Regions from separate parts of the Streptomyces sp. SudanB182_2057 genome, predicted to be linked through region 3. Evidence: riboswitches for the same ligand, from Rfam matches in the RefSeq annotation. Region 3 holds a riboswitch; each other region holds the start of a gene.
The links. A riboswitch is a leader RNA that binds a small molecule or an ion and turns the genes downstream of it on or off. The one in region 3 is predicted to bind cobalamin.
Positions count from the first base shown of each region.

Region 1 (5,553 bases), 2.9 Mb from region 3:
CTCCACACCGGCCTGCGCCTGGACCGCGTACCCGGCGAAGGACGCGGGCTGCGGCAGCCAGCCGGCCCCGGGCCCGAAGCCGTAGGACGGCCCGGCCGTCGTCCACGGCAGCGGCACCCGGCAGCCGTCACGGCCCTTGCGGGTGTGGCCGGTCTGCTCCCAGATCGGGTCCTGGAGCACCTCCGTGGGCAGGTCCGCGACCTCGGGCAGGCCGAGTTCCTCGCCCTGGTACAGATACGCCGAGCCGGGCAGCGCCAGCATCAGCAGGGTCGCCGCCCGGGCCCGGCGCAGCCCGGCCGCCGGGTCGACGGCGGGCGCCGCGCCGTGCGCGAGCAGCCAGGCCTCCGGGTCGGTGCCGGGCGGCAGCATGAGCCGGGAGGCGTGCCGTACGACGTCGTGGTTGGACAGCACCCAGGTCGCGGAGGCACCGGCCGAGCGGGCTGTGGCCAGCTCGCCGGCGATGATCTCGCGCAGCTCCCCCGCGTCCCAGCGCGCCTGGAGGTACTCGAAGTTGAAGGCCTGGCCGAGTTCGTCCGGGCGGGCGTACAGCGCCCGGCGGCCGCCCGGGACCCATGCCTCGGCGACGGCCATGCGGGGCGGGCGGTAGGCGTCGAAGATCTTGCGCCAGTCGCGGTAGATCTCGTGCACCTCGTCCCGGTCCCAGTACGGGTGACTGCCCGGCGACAGGTGCCGCAGCGCCGCCTCGCCGGCCGTGCCGAGGGCGCCGAGGTCCCGCAGCGGCTCGGTGAGGTCCTTGGCCAGGCCGTGGGCGACGTCCACGCGGAAGCCGTCCACGCCCCGGTCCGACCAGAACCGCAGGGTGGCGCGGAAGTCGGCGCGGACCTCCTCGTTGTCCCAGTTCAGGTCGGGCTGCTCGGGGGCGAACAGGTGCAGGTACCACTCCCCGTCGGCCACCCGCTGCCAGGCGCTGCCGCCGAACACCGACTGCCAGTCGGTGGGCGGCAGTTCCCCGTGCGCGCCGCGCCCCGGCCGGAAGACGTACCGCTCGCGGGCGGCCGATCCGGGCCCGGCGCGCAGCGCCTCCCGGAACCAGCGGTGCAGATGGGAGGTGTGGTTGGGGACGATGTCCACGACGACCTTCAGGCCCAGCCGGTGCGCCTCGCCCACCAGGGCGTCGAAGTCGTCCAGCGTGCCCAGGCGTTCGTCGACACCGCGCGGGTCGATGACGTCGTAGCCGCCGTCGGCGAGTTCGGAGGGGTAGAAGGGGCTCAGCCACAGGGCGTCGACGCCCAGCGTGGCGAGGTGCGAAAGCCGCTGGGTCAGGCCCCTCAGGTCACCGAGACCGTCACCGTCGGCGTCGGCGAAACTGCGGGGATAGACCTGGTAGATGACGGCCTGGCGCCACCAGTCGGGGTTCCTGGACGAGAGGTCCGGCGGACGGTCTGCCATACGGGCTCCCATGGGACGGACAGCGGTACGGGATCTGTATCTGTCCACATTGCCCGAAAGGGAACCTTTTCCGGGACGATCAGGCGGCGCAGTGCTCCAACAGGCCCCTTACGTCCTCGTCCACCACCCGATAGCGCACCACGCGCCCCTCTTTCTCCCCTGCCACGACCCCCGCCGCGCGCAGCAGCCGCAGGGCCTGGGAGACGGCCGGGTCGTTCATGCCCGTGGCGATCGCCAGGTCCGAGACGGCCAGCGGCCCGGTCCGGTGCAGCGCGAGCAGCAGCGCGAGCCGGTTGGCGTCGGCCAGCAGCGAGAAACGGTCGGCCCAGGTGCGCAGACGCCCCGCGTCACCGATCGCGGCGATCGCCTCGCACACCCGGTGCCCGTCGATGGTCCGACGCCCGGCCCGGTCGGCAGGAACGAGATGCATGCTCCCATCCTGGCAGGTGGCGATGTGATCTTGCATACCTGCCCGACTGCGCAGCTATGCAGGCGACCGCGTGCCCCTCTACGGTGGGCGGGCCGTGGTGTTCGGGAAGCCGGTGTGAGACCGGAGCGGCCCTCGCCACTGTGATCGGGGAGTTCCCGTTCCGTCCGGCACCCGCCGGGCCACTGGTCGAAAGGCCGGGAAGGCAGGAACGGCGGACGCGTGACCCGTAAGCCAGGAGACCGGCCACGGCAGCTCAGAAAGATCCACGAGGTGCTGGAGCTGACCATATGAACCTGCCCGGGACGTCTCTGTCCGAGTCCGCGCACCCCTCGTTCCGCTGGCGACGCGAGGACACCGTCAAGACGGCGGGGCTGCTGGTGGTGATCCTCGCCCTGCATGTCGTCGCCTTCGGGATCCTGTATGTGCTGGTGGCCCCGCGCCATTTCGAGGTGGGCTCCCAGGTGTTCGGCGTGGGGCTGGGGATCACCGCCTACACCCTCGGCGTGCGCCACGCCTTCGACGCCGACCACATCGCGGCGATCGACAACACCACCCGCAAGCTGATGGCCGACGGAAAGCGCCCGGTGTCGGTGGGGTTCTGGTTCGCGCTCGGGCACTCCAGCGTGGTCGTGCTGCTGGCGCTGCTGATCGCGGGCGGCACCTCGCTGGCCGGGAAGGTGATGAACGAGGGCTCCGCCACCCACCAGGTGCTCGGGGTGCTCGGTACGACGATCTCCGGGTCCTTCCTCTACCTCATCGCCGCCCTGAACCTGGTCGCGCTGGCGGGCATCCTGAAGGTGTTCCGGGCGATGCGCGCGGGCGGGTACGACGAGACGGAGCTGGAACGGCACCTGGACTCGCGGGGGTTCATGAACCGGCTGCTGGGGCGGCTGACGAAGTCCGTGTCCCGGCCGGGGCAGATGTACCCGCTGGGCTTCCTGTTCGGCCTCGGCTTCGACACGGCCACCGAGGTCAGCCTGATGGTGATGGCCGGCTCGGGCGCGGCGGCCGGCCTGCCCTGGTACGCGATCCTGTGCCTGCCGCTGCTGTTCGCCGCCGGGATGAGCCTGTTCGACACCCTCGACGGCACGTTCATGAACTTCGCCTACCAGTGGGCCTTCGCCAACCCCGTCCGCAAGGTCTTCTACAACCTCGCCATCACCGGGCTGTCCATCGCCGTGGCCTTCTTCATCGGCACCATCGAACTGGTCGGGGTGCTGCACGAGAAGGCCGGCCTCAGCGACCCGGTGACCGGCTGGGTGGCCGGTCTGAACCTGGACAGCGTCGGCTATCTCATCGTCGGCCTGTTCGTGGTGGTGTGGGCGGCGGCGCTGGCGTACTGGCGGCTGGCACGGGTGGAGGAGCGCTGGTCGGTGCGGGCGGCGCCGTCCGACTGAGCCGGCGGGCGAGCGCGGCGCAGACCACCAGCTGGAGGGTGTGGTAGAGCATCAGCGGCAGGACGGTCATGGCGACCTCGTCCGCGGGAAACAGCACGGAGGCCATCGGCAGCCCGCTGGCCAGGCTCTTGGTCGCCCCGCAGAAGACCGCCGTCACCCGGTCCTCGCGGGGCAGCCGCAGCGCCCGCGCGGAGCGGTCGGCCAGCAGCAGGGCGGCGGCGAGCAGCACCGCCACCAGAACCCCGAGCAGGACCAGGCGGCCGGGGGACACCCGCTGCCAGATGCCGGTGGTCATGCCCCGGCTGAACGCCGCGTAGACGACGAGCAGGATGGAGCCCCGGTCGCAGAGCCCGATCACCTTGCGGTGCCGGCCGAGCCAGCCGGAGATCCACCGCCGCACCGCCTGCCCGGCGGCGAACGGCAGCAGCAACTGCACGGCGATGTCCACGAGTTGGCCCGCGCCGATCGGGATGCCGCCGCCCTCGCCGCCGCCGATCAGCGCGACGGCCAGGACCGGGGTGAGGACCACGCCCAGCACGGTGGAGAAGGACGCGGAACACAGGGCCGCTGCCACGTTGCCGCGGGCCAGGGAGGTGAGGGCGATGGAGGACTGCACGGTGGACGGCAGCACCGCCAGGAACAGCACCCCGGCGGTCAGTTCGGCGCCGAGCCACCCGTCCGGCAGCAGCTTCGCGCCCAGGCCGAGCAGCGGGAAGGCGGCGAACGTCAGGGCGAGCACCGGGAGATGCAGCCGCCAGTGCCGTACGCCGTCCAGCGCGGCCTGCGGGGAGAGCCGGGCGCCGTAGAGGAAGAAGAGCAGGCCGATCGCCAGCTTGGTCAGCCACGAGACGGCCTCGGCCGCCGTGTCCTCGGCCGGGACGAGCGCGGCGATCCCGATCGCGCCGAACAGCGCGACGATGTACCAGTCGACACGGCGCGCCAGACCGCGGGCCGAGCCGGTGAGCGTCTGAGACATGCGCTCCTGCCTTGGAAGCGGGTGGCATGGGACGGGGGATGCCTCTATGGGGCGGGCTCACCCATGGGCTACGTCCATGGGGCACGCCCGTGGGTTCGTCCATGGGGTTCGTCAACCGGTGGGGCCCGCGTGCCGGGTGCGCGCGGGCCCCTGGGGTGGATCAGGTCACGCCGGGGTGCGGACGTGGTGCCGGCTGATGTTCTTCTCCAGCAGGGCCAGGCTCTCGGCGACCCCCACGCTGTCCGGCCCGGTCTGCGGCAGGCGGCCGTCGGCCTCCTTCAGCTCGGTCAGGGCGCGGTCGATGGCGGTCTGCGCGGCGAACAGGCAGGGCGTGCTGTAGATGGCGACGTCGACGCCCAGGTCGGACAGCTCGCTCAGCGACAGCCGCGGCGACTTGCCCCCGGCTATCTGGTTGAACAGCAGCGGCTTGTCCCCGATGACCTTGCGCACCTTGTGGATCCAGTCCACGCTGCGCACCCCGTCGACCAGCACCACGTCGGCGTCGGTCGCGGCGAGCGCCTTGGCGCGGCGCAGGATCTCGTCCTCCTCGGTGGCGTCGGTGCGGGCGACCACCACCAGGTCGCGGCGGGACTGCAGGACCAGCTCCAGCTTCTCCAGGTACTCCTCCAGCGGGAGCACCTGCTTGCCGTCGACGTGACCGCAGCGCCGAGGCCGCTTCTGGTCCTCCAGGATGACGCCGGAGGCGCCGACGGCCTCGAGGTTCTGCACGACGTGGCACGCGGTCTCCGGGTCCACGTAGCCGTCGTCGATGTCCACCAGCAGGTGCTGCGTGGGGAACGCCATGCGCAGGCGCTGGACGAAGGCGATGATGTCGGGCCAGGCGATGAAGCCGATGTCGGGCAGACCGTAGTGGGACGCGGCGAAGCCGAAGCCGGAGACGAACATGCCGTCGTAGTGCTGCGCCGACACGGACGCGGAGAACATGTCGAAGACGCCGATCAGAGGGGTGGTGCCGTCCGAGTGAATGGCATCGCGTAGCCGGTTGGGGTGGCTCACGGTATCCTCCGTGGTTGCTGGTTGCGTGGGCTGTGTGCCGTTGCGACCGTCTGCCCGCCAAAGCTGTTGGCCGCGCGGCATGTTCCGCACCAGACCGGCCGGGTGCCCTTCCTTGTGAGAGGCGCCCGGTCTACAGCTGTCCAGCCCGGTGGCCCGAAGATTAGGAAACCCTTTGCCGAGCCACAACCATCTCTTTGCGATCGCGGTCCGAAACGTGGCGTTCCGGAACGCCGGTTCAGGCACATGAACGCCTGCTCACCCATGTGATCGACCGGCTACCGGCCGTACCGGTGGGCCGTACGATGGCCGGATCGGGTCTCCCC
Region 1 covers NZ_OZ186798.1:4,112,051-4,117,603, reverse strand. Annotated here, with positions in the region: gene ACSURM_RS17880 (glycoside hydrolase family 13 protein) at 1-1,410, opposite strand, end outside; gene ACSURM_RS17875 (ArsR/SmtB family transcription factor) at 1,490-1,840, opposite strand; cobalamin riboswitch at 1,919-2,102, shown strand; gene ACSURM_RS17870 (HoxN/HupN/NixA family nickel/cobalt transporter) at 2,128-3,237, shown strand; gene ACSURM_RS17865 (bile acid:sodium symporter family protein) at 3,134-4,213, opposite strand; gene ACSURM_RS17860 (isocitrate lyase/PEP mutase family protein) at 4,379-5,230, opposite strand.
Region 1: another riboswitch for cobalamin. It lies ahead of ACSURM_RS17870 (HoxN/HupN/NixA family nickel/cobalt transporter); the one in region 3 lies ahead of metE (5-methyltetrahydropteroyltriglutamate--homocysteine S-methyltransferase).

Region 2 (5,553 bases), 1.8 Mb from region 3:
CGGTGGAGTGGGTGCGCTCGGTCTACCGCGGGGACCGCTACAAGTTCGTCGCCCGGCTGAAGCGCCCGGTGGAGTAACGGCCGGATAACGGCAGGACGCGTTCGCCGAATCGCTATACCGATATGCGGACGAGGGCTTCCGCTGTCATGACACAGTCACCTAGATTTCCTGCTCATCACACAGGTGATCAACGAGGGGACGGAGCCGTGGCATGCCCGAAACGCCTGACGTGAGACCACCGGTGGTGACACCGGTCAGGGTGATCATCGCCTTGTGTCTCGTAGCGCCCTTCGTGGCGATGCTGTGGGTCGGCTCGTACGCCAAGGCCGACCCCGCGCTCATCGGGGTCCCGTTCTTCTACTGGTACCAGATGCTCTGGGTGCTGATCTCCGCCGGCCTCACCATGCTGGCGTACAAGCTCTGGCAGCGTGACCAGCGTGCCCGCAAGGAAGCGAGCGGGGGTGCGGCGAAGTGAAGGACGGCGTCAACGGCGTCGCGCTCGGCGTCTTCATCTTCTTCTTCCTGGTCGTCACGGTCCTCGGCTTCCTGGCCGCACGCTGGCGCAGGGCCGAGAACGAGCACTCCCTGGACGAATGGGGCCTGGGCGGACGGTCCTTCGGCACCTGGGTCACGTGGTTCCTGCTCGGCGGTGACCTGTACACGGCGTACACCTTCGTCGCCGTACCGGCGGCGGTCTACGCGGCGGGCGCGTCCGGCTTCTTCGCGGTGCCGTACACGATCCTGATGTACCCGCTGATCTTCACCTTCCTGCCCCGCCTGTGGTCGGTCTCGCACCGCCACGGATACGTCACCACCTCCGACTTCGTGCGCGGCCGGTTCGGTTCCAAGGGCCTGTCCCTGGCGGTGGCGGTGACCGGCATCCTGGCGACGATGCCGTACATCGCGCTCCAGCTGGTCGGCATCCAGGCGGTGCTGGACGTGATGGGCGTCGGCGGCGGCGAGGACACCAACTGGTTCGTCAAGGACCTTCCGCTGCTCATCGCCTTCGGTGTGCTGGCGGCCTACACCTACTCCTCCGGGCTGCGCGCCCCCGCGCTGATCGCGTTCGTCAAGGACACGCTGATCTACATCGTCATCGTGGTGGCGATCATCTACATCCCGATCAAGCTGGGCGGCTTCGACGACGTCTTCGCCAAGGCCGGCCAGGCTCTCGGCCAGGACAACCCGGCCACCGGCAAACCGCGCGGGGCGGTCACACCACCGGAGGCGGGCCAGTGGACGTACGCCACGCTGGCGCTCGGCTCGGCGCTCGCGCTGTTCATGTACCCGCACTCGATCACCGCGACCCTGTCGTCCCGCAGCCGTGAGGTGATCCGCCGCAACACCACGATCCTGCCGCTGTACTCCCTGATGCTGGGTCTGCTGGCGCTGCTGGGCTTCATGGCGATCGCGGCCGGGGTGAAGGTCTCCAACGGCCAGCTGGCCATCCCGCAGTTGTTCGAGGACATGTTCCCGGACTGGTTCACGGGCGTGGCGTTCGCGGCGATCGGCATCGGCGCCCTGGTCCCGGCGGCGATCATGTCCATCGCGGCGGCCAACCTCTTCACCCGCAACATCTACAAGGACTTCATCAAGCCCGACGCGACGCCCGCGGAGGAGACCAAGGTCTCGAAGCTGGTCTCCCTGCTGGTGAAGGTCGGCGCCCTGGTCTTCGTCCTCACCATGGACAAGACCGTCGCCATCAACTTCCAGCTGCTGGGCGGCATCTGGATCATGCAGACCTTCCCGTCCCTGGTCGGCGGCCTGTTCACCCGCTGGTTCCACCGCTGGGCGCTGCTGGCCGGCTGGGCGGTCGGCATGGTCTACGGCACGGCCGCCGCGTACGGGGTGGCCTCGCCCACGCAGAAGCACTTCGGCGGCTCCTCGAAGGAGATCCCCGGCATCGGCGAGATCGGTTACATCGGCCTGACGGCGTTCGTGCTGAACGTACTGGTCACCGTGGTCCTGACGGTCGTCCTGAAGGCCGTGAAGGCTCCCGAGGGCATCGACGAGACCAAGCCGGAGGACTACACGGCGGACTCCGGCGACCCCGATGTCCAGGTGGAGCTTCCGCCGGCCACCGCGGGCAGCGCGCACTGACCCACGCGGCATCCGCAGCGGGCCGCCGACAGCACACGCGTCGGCGGCCCGCTGCCGTTGCCTGCCCGGGCCGGTGCCGTCGCCGGCACGACCCGCCGCCGTGCGCCGGTACGGGCGGCTGACGCACGGCCCTCTCCGGCCGGGCGCCCTGTGGAAAACTCCGGCGCCTTGTCGTACCCCTCCGGCACACTCGGCCCATGGACATCGTCATCCGGCCCGCCGCCCCCTCCGAGTACGCCGCCCTCGGCGAGATCACCGCCCGGGCCTACCTAGGAGACGGCCTCCTGGACTTCGGCGAGAGCGACGAGTACCTGGGCGAGCTGAGGGACGTGGCGAAACGCGCCGCCGCCGCCGAGGTCCTCGTCGCCGTCGCGGACGACCGGCCGCTCGGCGGAGTCACCTTCGTCCCGTCCGGCGGCCCCATGGCGGACATAGCCCGTCCCGGCGAGGCGGAGATCCGCATGCTCGCGGTGGACCGCGCGGCCCGCGGCCGGGGTGCCGGCGAGGCGCTCGTCCGGGCCTGCGTCGAGCGCGCGAGGGCCACCGAGGGCTGCGCGGCCGTCGTCCTGTCCACCCAGCGCACCATGCGCGCCGCCCACCGCATCTACGAACGTCTGGGTTTCGTCCGCACACCCGAACGGGACTGGAATCCCGTGCCGGAGTTGGACGACGTCACGCTGCTCACCTACGAGTTGACACTCTGACATCACCGGGACACAACATCTGGGGGTGACACGACAGCCCGGCACAAGATGTATGCTCATGCTCGCTGTCGCCGCAGGGGAATCCGGTGCGAATCCGGAACTGTCCCGCAACGGTGTACTTGTGCGTATCCGCGTACGAGCGTCAGTCCGAGGACCTGCCGACAGCGCACCCGGCCATCCGGCCGGTGTGCCCGACGTCCGGGCCTCGTGGAATGGGCCGGTGGACGCGAGAGCCCTCGCGCGCTCGTGCTGCCCCCTGCCCTCCGCCAGGCCCCGTGCCGAGCGAGGGAGACCCCCACGTGACCATCGCGCCAGCCGACCCGGCTTCGGTCAGCGGACCGGAGACCGACGCTCCCGGTACCGCGCTGCTGCGGACGCTGTCCGAGCTGACGGCCGACCTGCCCGACGCCGACCCCGGACGGGTCGCCGCCGCCGCGCTGCGCGGCCGGTCCGCGCGGGCCGACGAGGCGGAGCTGCGCGAGCTGGCCACGGAGGCCGCCGCCGGCCTGATCGCCGAGGACCCCGCCTACTCGAAGCTGGCCGCCAGGCTGCTGACCCTCGCCATCCGGGCCGAGGCCGCCTCGCAGGGCGTGACCTCCTTCACCGGGTCGATCGCAGTGGGCCATCGCGAGGGCCTGGTGGCCGACCGCACCGCCGAGTTCGTGCGCGTCCACGCCGGACGGCTGGACGCGCTGGTGGACTCGGCCGTGGCGGAGGGCGCCGACGACCGCTTCGGCTACTTCGGCCTGCGCACCCTGCACAGCCGCTACCTCCTGCGCCACCCGATCACCCGCAAGGTCATCGAGACGCCCCAGCACTTCATGCTGCGCGTGGCCAGCGGCCTGGCCGAGGACGACACGGCCCGCTCGGTGGACGAGGTCGCCTCGCTCTACGGCCTGATGAGCCGCCTGGACTACCTGCCCTCCTCCCCCACCCTGTTCAACTCCGGCACCCGCCACCCCCAGATGTCGTCCTGCTACCTGCTGGACTCCCCGCTGGACGAGCTGGACTCCATCTACGGCCGCTACCACCAGGTCGCCCGGCTGTCGAAGCACGCCGGCGGCATCGGGCTGTCGTACTCGCGCATCCGCTCGCGCGGTTCGCTGATCCGGGGGACGAACGGGCACTCCAACGGGATCGTGCCGTTCCTGAAGACCCTGGACGCCTCGGTCGCCGCCGTGAACCAGGGCGGCCGCCGCAAGGGCGCCGCCGCCGTCTACCTGGAGACCTGGCACTCCGACATCGAGGAATTCCTGGAGCTGCGCGACAACACGGGCGAGGACGCCCGCCGCACCCACAACCTCAACCTCGCGCACTGGATCCCGGACGAGTTCATGCGCCGGGTCAACGCCGACGCCCAGTGGTCCCTGTTCTCCCCCGCCGACGTCCCCGAACTCGTCGACCTGTGGGGCGAGGACTTCGATACCGCCTACCGCGAGGCCGAAGCCGCGGGCCTGGCCAAGAAGACCCTCCCGGCCCGGGAGCTGTACGGCCGGATGATGCGCACCCTGGCGCAGACCGGCAACGGCTGGATGACCTTCAAGGACGCCGCCAACCGCACCGCCAACCAGACCGCCGAACCCGGCAACGTCATCCACTCCTCCAACCTCTGCACCGAGATCCTGGAGGTCACCAACGACGGCGAGACGGCCGTCTGCAACCTCGGCTCGGTCAACCTCGGCGCCTTCGTCCGCGACGGCGACATCGACTGGGACCGCCTGGACACCACCGTCCGCACCGCCGTCACCTTCCTCGACCGCGTCGTCGACATCAACTACTACCCCACCGAACAGGCGGGGCGTTCCAACGCCAAGTGGCGGCCGGTCGGGCTGGGTGCCATGGGCCTGCAGGACGTGTTCTTCAAGCTGCGGCTGCCGTTCGACTCGGCCGAGGCCAAGGTGCTGTCCACGCGGATCGCCGAGCGGATCATGCTCGCCGCGTACGAGACGTCCGCCGACCTCGCCGAGCGCAACGGCCCGCTGCCCGCCTGGGAGAAGACCCGCACCGCCCGGGGCGTGCTGCACCCGGACCACTACGGTGTCGAGTTCACCTGGCCCGAGCGCTGGGCCGCGCTGCGCGCGCGCATCGCCAGGACGGGCATGCGGAACTCACTGCTGCTGGCGATCGCGCCGACGGCCACCATCGCGTCGATCGCGGGTGTGTACGAGTGCATCGAGCCGCAGGTGTCGAACCTGTTCAAGCGCGAGACGCTGTCCGGCGAGTTCCTCCAGGTCAACTCCTACCTGGTGCAGGACCTGAAGGACCTCGGGGTCTGGGACGCCCGCACCCGCGAGGCGCTGCGTGAGGCCAACGGCTCGGTGCAGGACTTCCAGTGGATCCCCGAGGACGTCCGCGCCCTGTACCGCACGGCCTGGGAGATCCCCCAGCGCGGCCTGATCGACATGGCCGCCGCCCGCACCCCCTACCTCGACCAGGCGCAGTCGCTGAACCTGTTCCTGGAGACGCCGACCATCGGCAAGCTCTCCTCGATGTACGCCTACGCCTGGAAGTGCGGGCTGAAGACCACGTACTACCTGCGCTCGCGCCCCGCGACGCGCATCGCCCGCGCCGCCCAGGCGCAGCCCACCCTCCCCGCACAGGTCACCGCGGATCCCGAAGCGGTCGCCTGTTCCCTGGAAAACCCCGAGTCCTGCGAGGCCTGCCAGTAATGTCCCGGAACACCAACCTGCTCGACCCCGGCTTCGAACTCACCCTGCGCCCCATGCGCTACCCCGACTTCTACGAACGC
Region 2 covers NZ_OZ186798.1:3,004,605-3,010,157, forward strand. Annotated here, with positions in the region: gene ACSURM_RS12755 (GntR family transcriptional regulator) at 1-77, shown strand, start outside; gene ACSURM_RS12760 (DUF3311 domain-containing protein) at 212-475, shown strand; gene mctP (monocarboxylate uptake permease MctP) at 472-2,100, shown strand; gene ACSURM_RS12770 (GNAT family N-acetyltransferase) at 2,298-2,804, shown strand; cobalamin riboswitch at 2,857-2,981, shown strand; gene ACSURM_RS12775 (ribonucleoside-diphosphate reductase subunit alpha) at 3,104-5,473, shown strand; gene ACSURM_RS12780 (ribonucleotide-diphosphate reductase subunit beta) at 5,473-5,553, shown strand, end outside.
Region 2: another riboswitch for cobalamin. It lies ahead of ACSURM_RS12775 (ribonucleoside-diphosphate reductase subunit alpha); the one in region 3 lies ahead of metE (5-methyltetrahydropteroyltriglutamate--homocysteine S-methyltransferase).

Region 3 (5,553 bases):
GGTGGTGGCTGGCGTTGCCCGGGACGGTGGCCTGCGCCGGCCTGATCGCCGCGGGTCCGGTGGCCGCCTGGGCCTTCCCGGTCCCGGTGTTCCCCGAGCCGTCGGGCCGTTTTCCGGTAGGCACCCGTGTGGTGGAGTGGACCGACCCGCACCGCCCCGAGAGCTTCACCGCCGATCCCCACGACCGGCGCACGGTCGTGGTCCAGCTCTGGTATCCCGCGCAGGAAAGTCCCGAAGGCGTGCGGCGGGCCCGGTACCTGGGACGTACGGAGCACGAGGCGCGGACCGTTTCGGACGCCCTCGCCGACGGGGCCGGCCTGCCCGGCTTCCTGGTCGACGGCGTCCCGCGTGCCCGCACTCATGCGGTCTTCAACGCTCCCGTGGCCGGTGGGGGCGGACGGTTCCCGGTCGTGCTGTTCTCTCCCGGCTCGGGCGGAGTGCGTACCCAGAACACCGCCTGGGCGGAGGAACTGGCCAGCCACGGCTATGCGGTCGCCGCCCTGGACCATCCGTACGACTCCGCCGCGGTCGTCCTAGCCGACGGCCGGACGATCCGGTCCAGGACGTCCTCCACAGGAGACCGGGGCAAGGACGACGACCTGGCCGTCGGCTGGACGGCTGTCCGGGCCGCCGACCTCAGCTTCGTCCTCACCCAACTCGACCGCCTGGAACGAGGAGAGATCACCGGGCCGCTGACCGGACGCCTGGACACCGGCCGGGTCGCGGTCACCGGACACTCCATGGGCGGTGCCGCAGCACTGCGGGCAGCCCGGCAGGACCACCGGTTCGACGCCATCATCGATCTGGACGGCTACCCGCACGGGCCCACCTCCCCAGCTCTGCGCCGGCCGGTGCTCGCGCTCACCGCGGCCATCACCCCGGAAACCGACCCGCGTTACCTCCCCCGCCTCACCGAGGCCCTCGAGGCCGGCACCGCGACGAGCTACCGGCTCACCGTCCCCGGCGCCGCACACCTCACCTTCATGGACGGCCCCCTGTACCTGCCGCCCGTGCCGTCGATAACCGGTTCCCTGGGCCGCGCCCGGGGCCCGCGCGTCGTCGCCGCGACCACTCTCGCCTTCCTGGAGGCCACCCTGCGGCACGAAGGCGACCCGACCGGCGTTCTGTCGGCCTACGGCGACCTCAGCGTCCTCCACCCGGAAGACAGTCGCTGATCAGCCGTCGCGACCGACGGCACGGCGGTTCCCTCCACGTGGCCAGGACGTCGTCGGACCGGCTTGCGGGTTCCACCGGGTATCCGCCGAGAACGCGGTCCCGGTGGGGCCCGCTTCACATGACGGCACGGCGACGGCGATGCCGGACAGGGCGGCGAAGTCCGTGCCACGGGCACGGATGGGGAAGTGCGGGCAGGGTGACCCGGACAGGCTTCCGGTCACCAGGGCAGTTCGTCAGCCGTTCATGTGCCGTCCTTCTCGGTCGGGGCGGCTTGTTCGGACTGGCTCGCGACTGTCAGTGCGCCTTGCCCATGACAACGTCAGGACCCGATCCGTGACCGTTTCGGCCGCTTTCCGGCACGCTCGTGCTCTTACTCGCCTTCTCGTCGCCGCCCCCCTCGTGGCCGCGGGTGCCCTGACCGGCGTACCGGCGGCGCACGCGGCCGTCACGGACGACGTCCGCATCAACGAGGTGGTGACTACCGGCGGCGTCGACGACTCGATCGAGCTGTACAACAAGGGCACCGCCACGGTCGACGTGTCGGGCTGGGTCCTGAAGGACAACGACGAGGACCACGCCTACAAGATCCCCTCCGGGACTCTCCTGGGGCCGGGCGTGTACAAGGCGTTCGACGTGAGCGGCGAGTTCGGCCTGGGCTCGGACGACGAGGCCGGCCTCTACCTCGCGGACGGCACGACCCAGGTGGACGGCTTCTCCTGGACCGTGCACTCCGGCCCCTCCTGGTCACGCTGCCCTGACGGTACCGGAGCCTTCGGGCAGGCGGCCACGGTGACCCTCGGCGGCCCGAACAACTGCGGCACCGGCGGCTCCACGACTCCGGCCGTGTGGCCGGGAAGCAGTGGTGTGGCCACCGCCGACGGTTCGGACGTGTTCGGCCAGGACCTCAGCGGCCTGTACCAGGAGGGCGGCGTGCTGTGGGGTGCGCAGAACAGCGGCAGGCTGTGGCGTCTGGTGCGTGACGGCTCCGGCGGCTGGAAGCCGGATGCCGCCGGCGGCTGGTCCTCCGGCAGGGCCCTGCGCTTCCCCGGCGGCTCCGGCACCCCCGACAGCGAGGGCGTCACCCTGACCGGTGCCGGTTCGGCCGCGGGCGCGTTCGTGGCCGGCGAGCGCAACGGGGACGCGTCGGGCACCAGCCGCCTGTCGGTGCTGAAGTACGACGTGAGCGGATCAGGCTCGTCGCTGACCGCGGTCAAGGAGTGGAACCTCACGTCCGACCTGCCCTCGACCGGCTCCAATCTCGGTCTCGAAGGGATCACCTGGATCCCGGACACAGCGCTGACCGGCGCCGGGTTCAAAGACGCATCGACCGGCGCGGTCTACGACCCGGCCCGCTACGGCAGCCACGGCGGCGGAGTGTTCTTCGTGGGCGTCGAAGGCACCGGCATGATCCACGGTTACGTGCTGGCCGACTCCGGCTCCTACACCCGTGTCGCGTCCTTCAGCAGCGGCATGTCCGGGGTGATGGAACTGCAGTGGGAGCCGCAGGCGTCGCGCCTGTGGGCGGTCTGCGACGACACCTGTGACGGTCAGCACCGCACGGCGAAGATCGGCACGACCGGCGTGTTCACCACCACCGGCGTCTTCAACCGCCCGTCGGGCATGCCCGATTACAACAACGAGGGCTTCTCCCTGGCCGGCGCGGACGAATGCGTGGCGGGTTCCAAGCCGGTCTACTGGGCGGACGACTCCAACGACGGCGGGCACGCCCTGCGCAGGGGCACCATCACCTGCTGAACGGACTCGAGCAGTGGGCGGCAGCCCTTGCTGCCTCGCCGCCTGGGCCGTCGCCCTGCTGGTGTGGAGGGCCGGCCGCGTCGAGGAGAGGCGGGCCGCGGGCCTCGCCCGGCCCGCCGCCGGACCCGCCGCCGAGCAGCCCGGGCGCCCGTGACGGACGGGCGTGTTGTCGTGGGGCCGTGTCTTCGTCGGCTTCACGGCGGACGCGCCGCTGTATAGGCTGCCTCGTGCAGCTGGTTCGCCCTGCCCGCCAGGCAGGCGCGTCGCAAGAGGGAACCCGGTGGGAATCCGGGACTGCCCCGCAGCGGTGAGCGGGAACGACCGCCGTCATACGCACTGGGCCCGGCAAGCGGGTCTGGGAAGCGACGGCCAGTAGGTGCCTCGTACACGTCGTACGGCACGAGGCGTGCTCGCGAGTCCGAAGACCTGCCACTGCCCGTGCGCGGCCGACGCGTACGGCATCTCGGTGACCTCGAGGGCGGGTCGGCGGCAGGGCGAGCACCCATGGTGTCTCGCCGCTTTCCGTCATCCCTTCGCGCCCTCGTCCCGTCCCGGGAACCCCATGACGAGTGCTCGCGAAGGAGAGTTCCGTGACAGCCGAGTCCGCAGCCGCGCCCGTACGGGCCACCGTGTACGGCTACCCCCGCCAGGGACCGAACCGGGAACTGAAGAAGGCGATCGAGGGCTACTGGAAGGGCCGGGTCACCGCCGACGCCCTCCGGCGCACGGCCGCCGACCTGCGCCGCTCCACCTGGCGGCAACTGGCCGACGCCGGTCTGGGCGAGGTGCCGACCGGTGACTTCTCGTACTACGACCACGTCCTGGACACCACCGTCATGGTCGGCGCGATCCCCGACCGCCACCGCGCCGCCGTCGAGGAGGACGCCCTGCGCGGCTACTTCGCCATGGCCCGCGGCACCCAGGAGGTGGCGCCGCTGGAGATGACCAAGTGGTTCGACACCAACTACCACTATTTGGTGCCCGAGTTGAGTCCGGACACTGTCTTCGCGGCCGACTCCGGCAAGCAGACCGCCGAACTGCGCGAGGCCCTCGCCCTCGGCCACACCCCGCGGCCCGTCCTGGTCGGCCCGGTCACCTACCTGCTGCTGGCCAAGCCCGCCCCCGGCGTCGCGGTGGACTTCCAGCCGCTCACCCTGCTGGACCGGCTGCTGCCCGTGTACGCCGAGGTGCTGGCCGACCTGCGGGCCGCCGGCGCGGAGTGGGTGCAGCTGGACGAGCCCGCCCTGGTCCAGGACCGCACCCCGGCCGAGCTGAACGCCGCCGCCCGCGCCTACCGCGACCTCGGCCGCCTCGCCGACCGCCCGAAGCTGCTGGTGGCCTCGTACTTCGACCGGCTCGGCGAGGCGCTGCCCGTGCTGGCGAAGGCCCCGGTGGACGGGCTCGCCCTGGACTTCACCGGCCCGGCCGCCGCCAACCTCGACGATCTCGCCGCAGCCGGCGGTCTGCCCGGCAAGCGGCTGGTCGCCGGTGTCGTGGACGGGCGCAACGTCTGGATCAACGACCTCAAGACATCGCTGACCACGCTGGCCACCCTGCTCGGCCTCGCCGACCGGGTCGACGTGGCCGCCTCCTGCTCCCTGCTGCACGTCCCGCTCGACGCCGCGGTCGAGCGGGACATCGAGCCGCAGATCCTGCGCTGGCTGGCGTTCGCCCGGCAGAAGACCGCGGAGATCGTCACGCTCGCCCGCGCCCTGGCGCAGGGCGCGGACACGATCGCGGCGGAGCTGGCCGCGAACCGCGCCGATCTGGCCTCCCGCGCGGCTTCACCCATCACGCACGACCCGGCGGTACGGGCCCGGGCGTCCGCCGTCACCGACGCCGACACCCGCCGCTCCCAGCCGTACGCGCGACGCTCGGCCGCCCAGCGTGCCTGCCTGCGCCTGCCGCTGCTGCCGACGACCACCATCGGCTCCTTCCCCCAGACCGGAGAACTGCGCGCCGCCCGCGCGGACGTACGGGCCGGAAGGACCGACGAGGAGACGTACGAGCGGCGCATCGAGGCCGAGATCCGCGAGGTGATCGCCTTCCAGGAGAAGGCCGGCCTCGACGTGCTCGTGCACGGGGAGCCCGAACGCGACGACATGGTCCAGTACTTCGCCGAACAGCTCACCGGCTGCCTCGCCACCCGGCACGGCTGGGTCCAGTCCTACGGCACCCGCTGCGTCCGCCCGCCGATCCTGGCCGGCGACATCTCACGGCCGGAGCCGATGACGGTGCGCTGGACGACGTACGCCCAGTCCCTCACCGGCCGGCCGGTCAAGGGCATGCTCACCGGCCCGGTCACCATGCTCGCGTGGTCCTTCGTCCGCGACGACCAGCCCCTCGCCGAGACCGCCCGCCAGGTCGCCCTCGCCCTGCGCGACGAGGTGAACGACCTGGAGGCGGCGGGCACTTCGGTCATCCAGGTGGACGAGCCCGCCCTGCGCGAGACGCTTCCGCTGCGCGCCGCCGACCGGCCCGCCTACCTGGCCTGGGCCACCGAGGCGTTCCGGCTGACCACGGCCGGGGTGCGACCGGACACGCAGATCCACACCCACATGTGCTACGCCGAGTTCGGGGACATCGTCCAGGCCATCGACGACCTCGACGCCGACGTCATCA
Region 3 covers NZ_OZ186798.1:1,196,881-1,202,433, reverse strand. Annotated here, with positions in the region: gene ACSURM_RS04935 (alpha/beta hydrolase family protein) at 1-1,175, shown strand, start outside; gene ACSURM_RS04930 (lamin tail domain-containing protein) at 1,510-2,931, shown strand; gene ACSURM_RS04925 (hypothetical protein) at 2,945-3,085, shown strand; cobalamin riboswitch at 3,148-3,379, shown strand; gene metE (5-methyltetrahydropteroyltriglutamate--homocysteine S-methyltransferase) at 3,522-5,553, shown strand, end outside.